DNA from 3 places in the Micromonospora luteifusca genome. Region 1 is predicted to be linked to each of the others. Evidence: riboswitches for the same ligand, from Rfam matches in the RefSeq annotation. Region 1 holds a riboswitch; each other region holds the start of a gene.
The links. Region 1 has a riboswitch for cyclic di-AMP ahead of JOD64_RS33775 (C40 family peptidase). Riboswitches for the same ligand answer to the same signal wherever they lie in the genome.
Positions count from the first base shown of each region.

Region 2: it holds a riboswitch for cyclic di-AMP, as region 1 does, so the genes downstream of both, JOD64_RS24060 (C39 family peptidase) here and JOD64_RS33775 (C40 family peptidase) in region 1, are expected to answer to the same signal.
Region 3: it holds a riboswitch for cyclic di-AMP, as region 1 does, so the genes downstream of both, JOD64_RS17065 (coiled-coil domain-containing protein) here and JOD64_RS33775 (C40 family peptidase) in region 1, are expected to answer to the same signal.

Region 1 is NZ_JAFBBP010000001.1:3,279,137-3,282,405, reverse strand. Features, by position in the region: gene dcd (dCTP deaminase) at 1-381, shown strand, start outside; gene JOD64_RS33775 (C40 family peptidase) at 441-1,481, opposite strand; cyclic di-AMP (ydaO/yuaA leader) riboswitch at 1,494-1,629, opposite strand; gene JOD64_RS14705 (N-acetylmuramoyl-L-alanine amidase) at 1,864-3,269, shown strand, end outside.
Region 2 is NZ_JAFBBP010000001.1:5,257,748-5,261,016, forward strand. Features, by position in the region: gene JOD64_RS24055 (hypothetical protein) at 50-820, shown strand; cyclic di-AMP (ydaO/yuaA leader) riboswitch at 1,106-1,247, shown strand; gene JOD64_RS24060 (C39 family peptidase) at 1,493-2,314, shown strand; gene JOD64_RS24065 (alpha/beta fold hydrolase) at 2,449-3,195, shown strand; gene JOD64_RS24070 (CDP-glycerol glycerophosphotransferase family protein) at 3,200-3,269, opposite strand, start outside.
Region 3 is NZ_JAFBBP010000001.1:3,760,654-3,763,922, forward strand. Features, by position in the region: gene JOD64_RS17060 (carbonic anhydrase) at 1-178, shown strand, start outside; gene JOD64_RS17065 (coiled-coil domain-containing protein) at 236-1,255, opposite strand; cyclic di-AMP (ydaO/yuaA leader) riboswitch at 1,260-1,390, opposite strand; gene JOD64_RS17070 (YibE/F family protein) at 1,556-2,926, opposite strand; gene JOD64_RS17075 (heavy metal translocating P-type ATPase) at 3,099-3,269, shown strand, end outside.

The sequences.
Region 1 (3,269 bases):
CCCGACGGCGAGCCGTTCGTGCTGCACCCGGGGGAGTTCGTGCTCGCCTCGACGCTGGAGGTCATCTCGCTCGGTGACCAGCTCGCCGGCCGGCTGGAGGGGAAGAGCTCGCTGGGTCGCCTCGGGCTGCTCACGCACTCGACCGCCGGCTTCATCGACCCGGGTTTCTCCGGTCACGTGACGCTGGAGCTGTCCAACGTGGCTAACCTGCCGATCACCCTCTGGCCGGGCATGAAGATCGGGCAGCTCTGCATCTTCCGGCTGTCCTCGCCGGCCGAGCACCCGTACGGCTCGGTGGTCTACGGCTCGCGGTACCAGGGCCAGCGAGGGCCGACGCCGAGCCGCGCCTGGCAGCACTGGCGCACCTGGCCCACCCGCTGAACCGGTAACGACGAGGGCCCGCCGCGACGAATCGCGACGGGCCCTTCGGTCACCCTCGATCAGCCTGGGCGGCCATAGCTGTGGATCGGGCCGTCGTCGACCTTCTTCATCTTGACCGGTTGACCGGCCTGCGAGGCGTGCACCACCCAGCCGCCGCCGACGTACATGCCGACGTGGTGGATGTCGCTGTAGTAGAAGACCAGATCGCCGGGGCGCAGGTTGGCCCTGCTGACATCCTTGGTGGCGCGGCTCTGCGCGGCGGCATTGTGTGGCAGCGACACGCCGGCCTTCGCCCAGGCCGCCAGCATCAGACCGGAGCAGTCGTACGAGTTCGGACCCTCGGCACCCCAGACGTAGGGCTTGCCGATCTGGGCGCAGGCGAACTTGACCGCCGTGCCCGCGGCACCGCCGGGATAGCTGCCCGGGCACGGCGCCGGACGCAACGGGCCGCCGCCACCACTGCCGTACACCTTGAGACGCAGCTTCTGCAGCTTGTCGATCTCATCGTTGATCTGCTTCTTCTTCGCAGCCAACTGGGCCTCGGTGCGGGTCAGCTGGGCCACCATCTCGTCGAGTGGCGCCTTCTGCGCGGCCAGATCGTCGCGCAGATCCGCCACCTCGCGCACGTCCTGCTGCTGGTTGTGCGCGAAGCGGTCGAGCATCTCGAGCTGGCCAACAACCTCGCCGGGTGACCGGCTGCCCAGCACCGCATTGACGGTCGCGACGTTCTCGCCCTTGTACGCGCGCACGGCCAGGGCGCTGACCTTGTTCATCGCGGCGTCGACCTGACGCTCCAGCGGGGCGATCCGGGCGGCCACCGCGTCGGCCTGCTTGCGCTTCGCGGCGAGGTCGGCCCGGGTGGCGTTGTGCTGCTCGATGATCGGTTCGAGCTTGTTCCAGTCGGCGTCGATCTGGCGCTCGATCTCGGCGACGCTCGGGTCGGCGTGGGCCGCTGTGGCGCTGCCCGTCAGGACGACGGCGACGCCGATCAGTGCGGCGAGAGCGGTGGTGAAGCGGGAACTGCGTGGGCGCGGCACGATCGACGTCGGGCCGGCTGATGCCGGCCGCCCGGACGACGGCCGCGGGGCATGGAGTGCCACCGGGTTCCGTACTCCTTCTTCCTGACCGCCTACCGGGTTAGCTGACGGGTTCGGGCGGGAAGTCGGCGCCCTACCGCATTTGCTGCGGATTCACCCCGGGGGACCTGGGTCCCCGGTTCGTTCGGAAACGACTCGGCGGTGTCGGTCCGTTACCGCCCGGGTTGGGCGGAGCTGCTATCGGGCCGACGAATGACCAGAGTAGAGACGCCCGTTACCGATCCGCAACCCGCACGGCCGTGACACTCCGTACCGATCAGGGAGGGTCACTGCCCGTACGCGAAGATTTCTTTCTCGACGCGTCGAGACATGGAAAGGTATTGACGCGGACTCCCGGCCGGCGCGAAGGTGACCTCACCTTCATTCGTGGAATCTAGGGGGTTCGATGCACCATCCAACCCTGTCCGCCTGCCGGCGCACACTGCTCGCCGCCGCCGTGGTCGCCGCCGCGACCGCGGTACCGCTACCCGCCAGCGCGGCCGCCGCACCCACCGCCGACCGCCAGCAGCAGTACGCCGCCGCAGCGGCCGAATACGGCGTACCGACCGACGTGCTGCTCGGCGTCTCCTACCTGGAGTCCCGCTGGGACAGCAACGCCGGCACACCGAGCACCAGCGGCGGCTACGGCCCGATGCACCTGACTGACGCCCGACATGTGGCGGCTCTGCCGGTCGGCGGCCACCACGACGCCGGCACCGAGGACCCGCGCGGCGACGAATCCCGCCCCACGCTCGCACCCGCTCCCCGGCCGGCCGACGACCCCGCGCCGCCCGCCGCCGCGTTGCAGACCGTGGACGCCGCCGCGGCACTGACCGGTGCCGCTCCCGACGCACTACGCACCGACGCCGACGTCAACATCCGAGGCGGGGCGGCGCTGCTGGCCTCGTACCAGCGGGAGTTGGGCGCCCCCGTCGGTGCCGGCACCGACCCGGCCACCTGGTACGGCGCGGTGGCCCGCTACGCCGGCGCGGACAGTGCCGACGCCGCGGCGGCCTTCGCCGACGAGGTCTTCACCACCATCGGCACCGGCGAGTCGCGGGTGACCGACGACGGCCAGCGGATCACGCTGCCGGCCCGGGCGATCCGGCCCGAGCGTTCCTGGCTGGACCGGCTGGGCCTGCGCCGCCTCGCCCGCCCGGACGGGCTGGAGTGCCCCAGCACCATTTCCTGCGAATGGATTCCGGCGCCCTACGCGGCGTTCGGCGACGGGGACTACGGCAACCACGACCTCTCCGACCGGCCCGACCGGCAGAAGATCGAGTACATCGTCATCCACGACACCGAGGCGAGCTGGGCCACCACCCTGAAGCTCGTCCAGGACCCGACCTACGTGAGCTGGCACTACTCGCTGCGTTCCGTGGACGGGCACGTCGCCCAGCACGTGAAGACCAAGGACGTCGCCTGGCACGCCGGCAACTGGTACGTCAACGCCAAGTCGGTCGGGCTGGAGCACGAGGGCTTCGCGGCGCAGGGCACCTGGTACACCGAGGCGATGTATCGGACCTCGGCGAAGCTGGTCCGGCACCTCGCGCTGCGGCTGGGCATTCCGCTGGACCGCCAGCACATCATCGGCCACGACAACGTGCCCGGCACCACCGCAGCGACCGTACGCGGGATGCACTGGGACACCGGCCCGTACTGGGACTGGACGCACTACTTCGAGCTGCTGCACGCGCCACGGTTGGACACCGGCACCCCGGCCACCGGTCTGGTCCGGATCGACCCGGACTTCGCCACCAACCAGCCGGCGTTCATCGGCTGCGTCACCGCCGGTGTGCCCTGCGCGCCGCG
Region 2 (3,269 bases), 2.0 Mb from region 1:
TGGCCGGCTGGGCTTCCCATCGCTTTGCTCTCTCCCCGAGGTGCCGACCATGGAGACCGTCGTCTTCTACCAGTTCGTGACCGAGGTGCCGCAGGCCGCTGCCATCTGGTCGACCCTGTTCCTGCTGGCACTGGGCGTGCTCGCCGCGCTGGTCGCCCGCCCCGAGCGGGACCGGCCCACGGACGATCCGCTCCCGGCCGCGCCGACCGCCCGCGAGTTGGCCGCGGCCGAGGCCGTCGACCTGCGCCGGTACGCCGAGGAGGTAGCCGTCGCCGCGGCCGGGGCGGCCAGGACGGCACGGCGGCGCCGTGAGGCCTGGCTCACCGCCCAGGAGCAGCTGGAACGGGCCTGGGCGGGGTACGACGAGGCGGACACCGCCGCCCGCCGCTTCGCGGGTTCTGCGGCGCTGCCCACCCCGCACACACCCCGGACCCCCGCCGAGTACGCATCCCGGGAGCGCTACCTGCACCGCGCGGCGACGGCGGCGTACTGGCGGGGCGACCTGACCATGGCGCAGCTCGGTGACGTGTTCGGGCACCGACACGGGTGGGATCCCCGACGGCACCCGGTCGAGCAGGAGGCGCTGCTCAGCCGGACGATCCGGGACGCGAGACTGGCCGACTACCAGGCCGCCGCCACCGAGGAGCGGGTCGCCTGGCGGGACGCGGAACTGGCCGCCGAGTCGGCGCGCACCCTCGCCGAGGAGGCGTACGCGGCAGCGGCCCGGTTGCGGCCGAGCCCGGCACCCGCCCGAGGGGCGGCGAGCGGGGCGACTCGTCCCGCCCTCGTGGCACGTTGGCGGCCGGCTCGCGCGGGTTGAGTCCGATCCGTTACGTGAGCCCCGTCACGCCATTCGAAAATCGGACGTCCGGCACGATCGGCTCGATCTGTCCCGTAAATGTGGCCGCGTTGTCGACGCCCTGTCCGGTTGTCGCCCACAGGCGTCGCCGTAACGGGTTGTCCCATCGAGTCACATCATCGGCAATACGCGCAGAAATTGCCGCAGCGAATCGGGTTTACGCAGGTGAACCTTGCTTGGCGCGGTGCGGACAAGGCCAGTAGTGTCGTCCCGTCCGGTGCGGTAATCGATCGCAAGAGGCGACGCCGCGCCGACCCGCTCAATCGTGATCAACGAACCGGGGACCCATCAGTAAGTCCGGGGTGAATCCGCGAGCCACGGCCCGCGGTAGGGCGATCTTCCCGCCCGAATCCGTCAGCTAACCCGGTAGGCGGTGTCGGAAGGAGTTCCCAACTCGTGCAGCACCTTTCCACCCCTCGGTTGTTCCCTCGCCTCCACGGCGCAGCGGTGCCCCCGCTCATTCGTCCAGTGACGGTGAGCTGACCCCCCGGGTCATCGCCTTTCCCGCCCGGCCACGCCGGGCGTTCCCCTGAGCGGTTCACCATCCGCGGACCACGGTCCGTGCGCTGACGCCTGCCCGGATACCGGTCCGGCCGCGGTGTGCCGCTCTCCCCCCCGATCCGTGGAGGACCCGTGAAGCACACCATGCAGCGTCAACTCCGACGCTTCGCCACCCAGCGCCCGTACCAGATCGCCGCCGCCTCCGCCGCGGCCCTCGTGATCGCCACCACCACCGGCGCTCTGCTCACCACCACCGACGACGCTCCGGCCAGCCAGCGCACCGCGACCACGGTCGCCGAGATGCGCAGCGACACCGTCGCCTCCCTCGGCGAGGCACCCGATGCTTCCCCCTCGGCCAGCGCTGCCCCGGCCACCAGCGCCGCGTCTCCCGCCGCCAAGGCCAGCACCAACCCGGACCTGACCCGTAAGCCGGAGCCGCCGAAGCCGCCGGCGACCAAGGTGCTCGACTACGAGTACGAGGCGCAGAACACGTACTACAACTGCGGCCCGGCGGCCACCCGCAACGCGCTCAGCGCCACCGGCATCGACCGCACCCAGGAGGAACTCGGTGCCGAGCTGGGCACCACCGAGATGGGCACCAACTCGGCCGAGGACACCACCCGGGTGCTCAACGCCGAGGTGAAGGGCTCCCCGTACCGGACCCGGATGTTCGCCGGCGCACCCAGCCCGGCGCAGATGGACCGACTCCAGGCCGACGTCGTCAAGGCCATCACCGACGGGCGGGGCGTGGTGGCCAACGTGGTCGGCGACGCCACCGACACCGACGGTGGGTGGCACTCCTACGGCGGCGGGCACTACATCGCCGTCGTGGGTTACAAGGACAACGGCCGGACCGTGCGGATCGCCGACTCGGCGAACCCGGCCGACCCGTCGTACTGGATCACCACGATCGACCTGGCCAACTGGATCACCAGCCGGGGCTACTCCGCCTGACCCAGGCACGCTGACCGCCGCGGGCGCCGTCCCTCACGAGGGGCCGGCGCCCGCGGTGTCTTTCCGAAGCGGTCCGGGGTACGCCGCCATCGACGACTCTCGTCCGGGGCGGTGAACCGTGGCAGACTGCGGCCGTGGTGGATGAATCGGTTGGTCGGGCCGGCCGTCGGCCCGTCCTGCTGCTGCTGCACGGGATGGGGGCGACCGGGGACGTCTGGTTGCCCTGGGCGCCGCTGCTGGAGCAGCACTGGCCCGGGCGGTGGCTGGCACCGGACCTCGCCGGCCACGGCTGGGCGGCGCCGCTGCCGTCGTACTCCTTCGAGGGTTTCGCCCGGCAGATCGCGCAGGGTCTGGCCTCCGACGACCGCGTCGTCGTGCTCGGGCACTCGCTCGGTGGGGTCGTCGGCCTGGCGCTGGCCGCCCGTGCCGCCGGAATACCGGTGGACGCGGTGGTCGGGCTGGGCATCAAGGCGCTCTGGTCACCCGCCGAGCTGGAACGCGCCGCCGACCTGGCCGCGCGTCCGGTGAGCTGGTTCGCCAGCCGTACCGAGGCGGCCCGCCGTTACCTGCGCGTCGCCGGACTGGCCGGTCTGCTCCCGCCGGACCACCCGGTGGTGGACGCCGGGCTGCGTCAGGTCGACGGCCGGTGGCGTCTCGCCATGGATCCGAACGCCTTCGCCGTCGGCGAGCCCAACCTGGCCGCACTACTGGCGGCGATCGACGTGCCGGTGGTGCTGGCGCGCGGTGAACACGACCCGATGGTCACCGACGCTCAGCTCAAGGAGTACGACGTACCGGTCGCCACTCTGCCCGGTCTCGGGCACAACGCGCACGTGGAGGACCCGGCGGCCGTGCTGGCGCTGCTCGACCCGTACCGCTGAGCGGCTATGCCTGTGCGGACGCGGTCAGTTCCTTCGCGGGCATCAGCTCCCGGCGGGCGGCGGTCAGGAAGGCC
Region 3 (3,269 bases), 480 kb from region 1:
GACGCTGCTCGAGCAGTCGCCCGTGCTGGCCGAGGAGGTGGCGCAGGGGCGGTGCGCGGTGGTGGGGGTGTCATATCGGCTCTCCGCCGGAGCGGTGCGCCCGGTGGCCGCAGTGCCGGCCGGCCTCGCGACGCTCGACGTGCCGAACGCGTCGACCGATCCGGCCGCTGCCGCCTGACGTGACGAGGGCCGCTCCGCGCTACGCGGAACGGCCCTCGACGCAGGATCCTGCGGGTCAGAGCAGCGACATGTGGACGTGGTCGGTGTGGTTCGACGGCCCGCTGTACGACTTCCAGCCGGTCGCCGGGAACCAGATCTGCCGGTTCCAGATCACGTAGTAGATGCCGAGTCGGTCGGCGTTACGGATGAGGAACGCGGCGACGTTGTTGCCGTACTTCCGGGTGTCGTCGTTGTGCCACGGGGCGAAGCCGCTCTTCTGCAGCGACCAGTCGCAGGCGCGGCCCTTCGGGTGCTCCCACGGCCCGCCGGAGCGGTAGCAGCCGACGAACCGGTTGAAGCCGGCCCGCTTGACCTCCTTGTACGCGTGCAGCGTGCGCGGCGTGATGCAACCGGACGTGGTGGGGTCCTTCTCGCTGCACGACTGGGGCTTCCAGTCGCCGTCGGCGTCGCGACCCGGCCCGATCCTGGCGACCGGCGAGGTGGCGTCCACCAGGCCGCCGGTGAACCCCTTCCCGCCGACGAGGGCGAGCGCCTTGTCTGCCTCACTCTTCCGCTTCGCCATCAGTGCGGTCTGCTTCTGCTGCTCACGGACCTCGGTGTCGAGGGCCAGCTTGGCCTGCTCGGCGCGGGCCTTCGCCTCGTTGACCTTGGAAAGCTTCTGCTCGTTGACCATGTTCATCTCGTCGAGCGCCGCGGCGCGTTGGACGAACGTGTCAGGGGCGTCGCTCTCGAGCAGCATCGCGAGGGCACCCATCCGGCCGGTTCGGTACGACTGGGCGGCGATCTGCCCGACCTGTGGGGCCAGCGCGTCCAGGTCGGCCTTGGCCCGGTCGACCTCCAACGCCAGCTCGAGCTGCCGCTTCTTCGACTTGTCCAGTTTGGACTTGGCGGCCGAGTAGTCGCGGTTGGCCTGCTCGATGACGTCGGTGATCAGCTGGGGCTCGTTGTCCTCCTCGTGCCCGGACGGGGTGGGTGTCGTCGGGGCGGCGTGGGCGGGGAGGGGCCCAGCGAGCACGGTCAGTGCGGCGATCACGGCCACCACGGGTGTCAGCCAGCGGCGTAGGGGTGCCGTCACAATGTTCCCTTCCGTCGACCGCCGACCGGGTTAGCTGACGGGTTCGGGGCGGAAGTGGCCCCTACCGCTGACGCGGATTCACCCCACGTACCTGGGTCCCCGGTTCGCCGGTTGGCGATTGGGCGGCGGCACCGCAGGCGCCGCTTCGCGCCTTCATCGGTAACCGGCAGCGAGGTTACCCGAGAGTCGACCGACTGAGCTACGCCTGGATGCCGACCAAAAGTGTCTTTTCGTCATAGCGTTGCGTGACCAGTGACGCGGTTCTCAAGTTGGCTGCTCATCCGGTCACGCTGCGGAGTGTCACCATGCCGGATCCGTGCTTCTGTTCGACTCCAGCCATCCGCCGGTGGCCGAGGGCGGGGGCGGGGTCCGCGTCTGATCCGGCTCGTCGGAGTGACCCGTTCGCGGCGAGATGAGTGCGGCCAGTGCCTCCGCGCGGTCCGGTTGGGGCCGCGAGACGGGGGTGTCGGTGGACGGCGGGGCAGCGGTGCGCCCGGCGGCGGTCACCACCGCGGCCAGCCCGGTGGTCAGCGGCACGGCGGCGATCAGACCGAGTGTGGCGACCGCGCTGCGGACGATCTCCTGCGCGAGGAACTCACTGGTGAGGAGCTGCCCGATCGGCCGCGAGTCGGCGCTGAGCAGGAGCAGCAGGGGTAGCGACGCGCCCGCGTACGCCAGCACGATGGTGTTGACAGTGGAGGCGATGTGTGCGCGGCCGACCCGGGTGGCCGCACGGTACAGCTGCAACCGGGTCAGCCCCGGGTTGGCGTTCGCCAGCTCGGTGACGGTCGCCGCCTGGGTGACGGTCACGTCGTCGAGCACCCCGAGCGATCCGATGATGATCCCGGCGAGCAGCAGACCGTGCAGGTCCACGTCGCCCTGGAACATCGACAGGGTGGTGGCATCTTCGCTGCCGAAGCCGGTGAGGTGGGTCGCGGCCGTGGCGATGCTGGCCAGCACCCCGGTCAGCACCAGGCTGCCCAGGGTGCCGAGCACCGCGACCGAGGTCTGGGCGGTGACCCCGTGCGTCAGATAGAGCACCACGAACATGATCAGCGCCGCGCCGACCACCGCCACCAGCAGTGGTGATCTGCCTGCGCCGATGCCCGGTAGCACGAAGCTGAGCAGAATGGCGAAGCTGGCGGCCAACCCGGCGAGCGCGGCCAGGCCCCGCCACCTACCGAACGCGATGATCGCGGCCGCGAAGACCACCGCCAGCCACACCATCGGGGTGCCGCGCTGGTGCTCGGCGATGTTCCAGTTGCTGGTGGTGGGATCGGTGGGATCAGTCAGCTCGACCAGGATGACCTCGTCGCCGACCTCGACCCGAGGTGCGCCGGGTCCGTCGGGCACCGGTGTCCGCACCTGCTGGCCGGCGGTCGGCCCGTCGTCCACCCGGACGTCGACCGTGCCGCACCGCCCGTCGCCGGTCCTCGGTGTGCCCTCGGGGACCGATGGCACCGGGGGGCACGGCTCGCTGACCACCCGGGTCACCGTGCCGGGAAAGCGCGGCACGTCCGCACCGCCATCGGTCTGCGGTGATCCTCCGCGCGGCCAGAGCAGCACCGCGGCGAGCACGGTGGCGACGAAGAGGGGCACCACCGTCAGGACGAGGATCCGTCGTACCCGGGGCGGGGCGGACGAATTGGTATGGGTGTGGCCGGAACCCAAGGCGAGACTCCCAACGATCCGGTGCGGGTACGTGTCGGCGGGCTGGTCGGCTCACTGTCGGAGGGTCATCGGAGGGAATGCTAACCGGGTCGACCCCGGGGAGTCCGGTCGTGCCGGAGTGTCGGTGGCTGAACCGCCCGCGTGGCGGTCCCCGGCCGGGCATGTTGGAGGAATGCCCGATCCGTTGCCGCCCGACCCCGATCGCCAGCAGCACGGCGCCCCGGACAAACCTGCCCAACACGCCGAGCACGACGGGCACGACGGGCACGACGGGCACGCCGGGCACGACAGGCACGCCGGGCACGATCCGGAGTTGTTCCGCCTCCGCTTCTGGGTCTGCCTG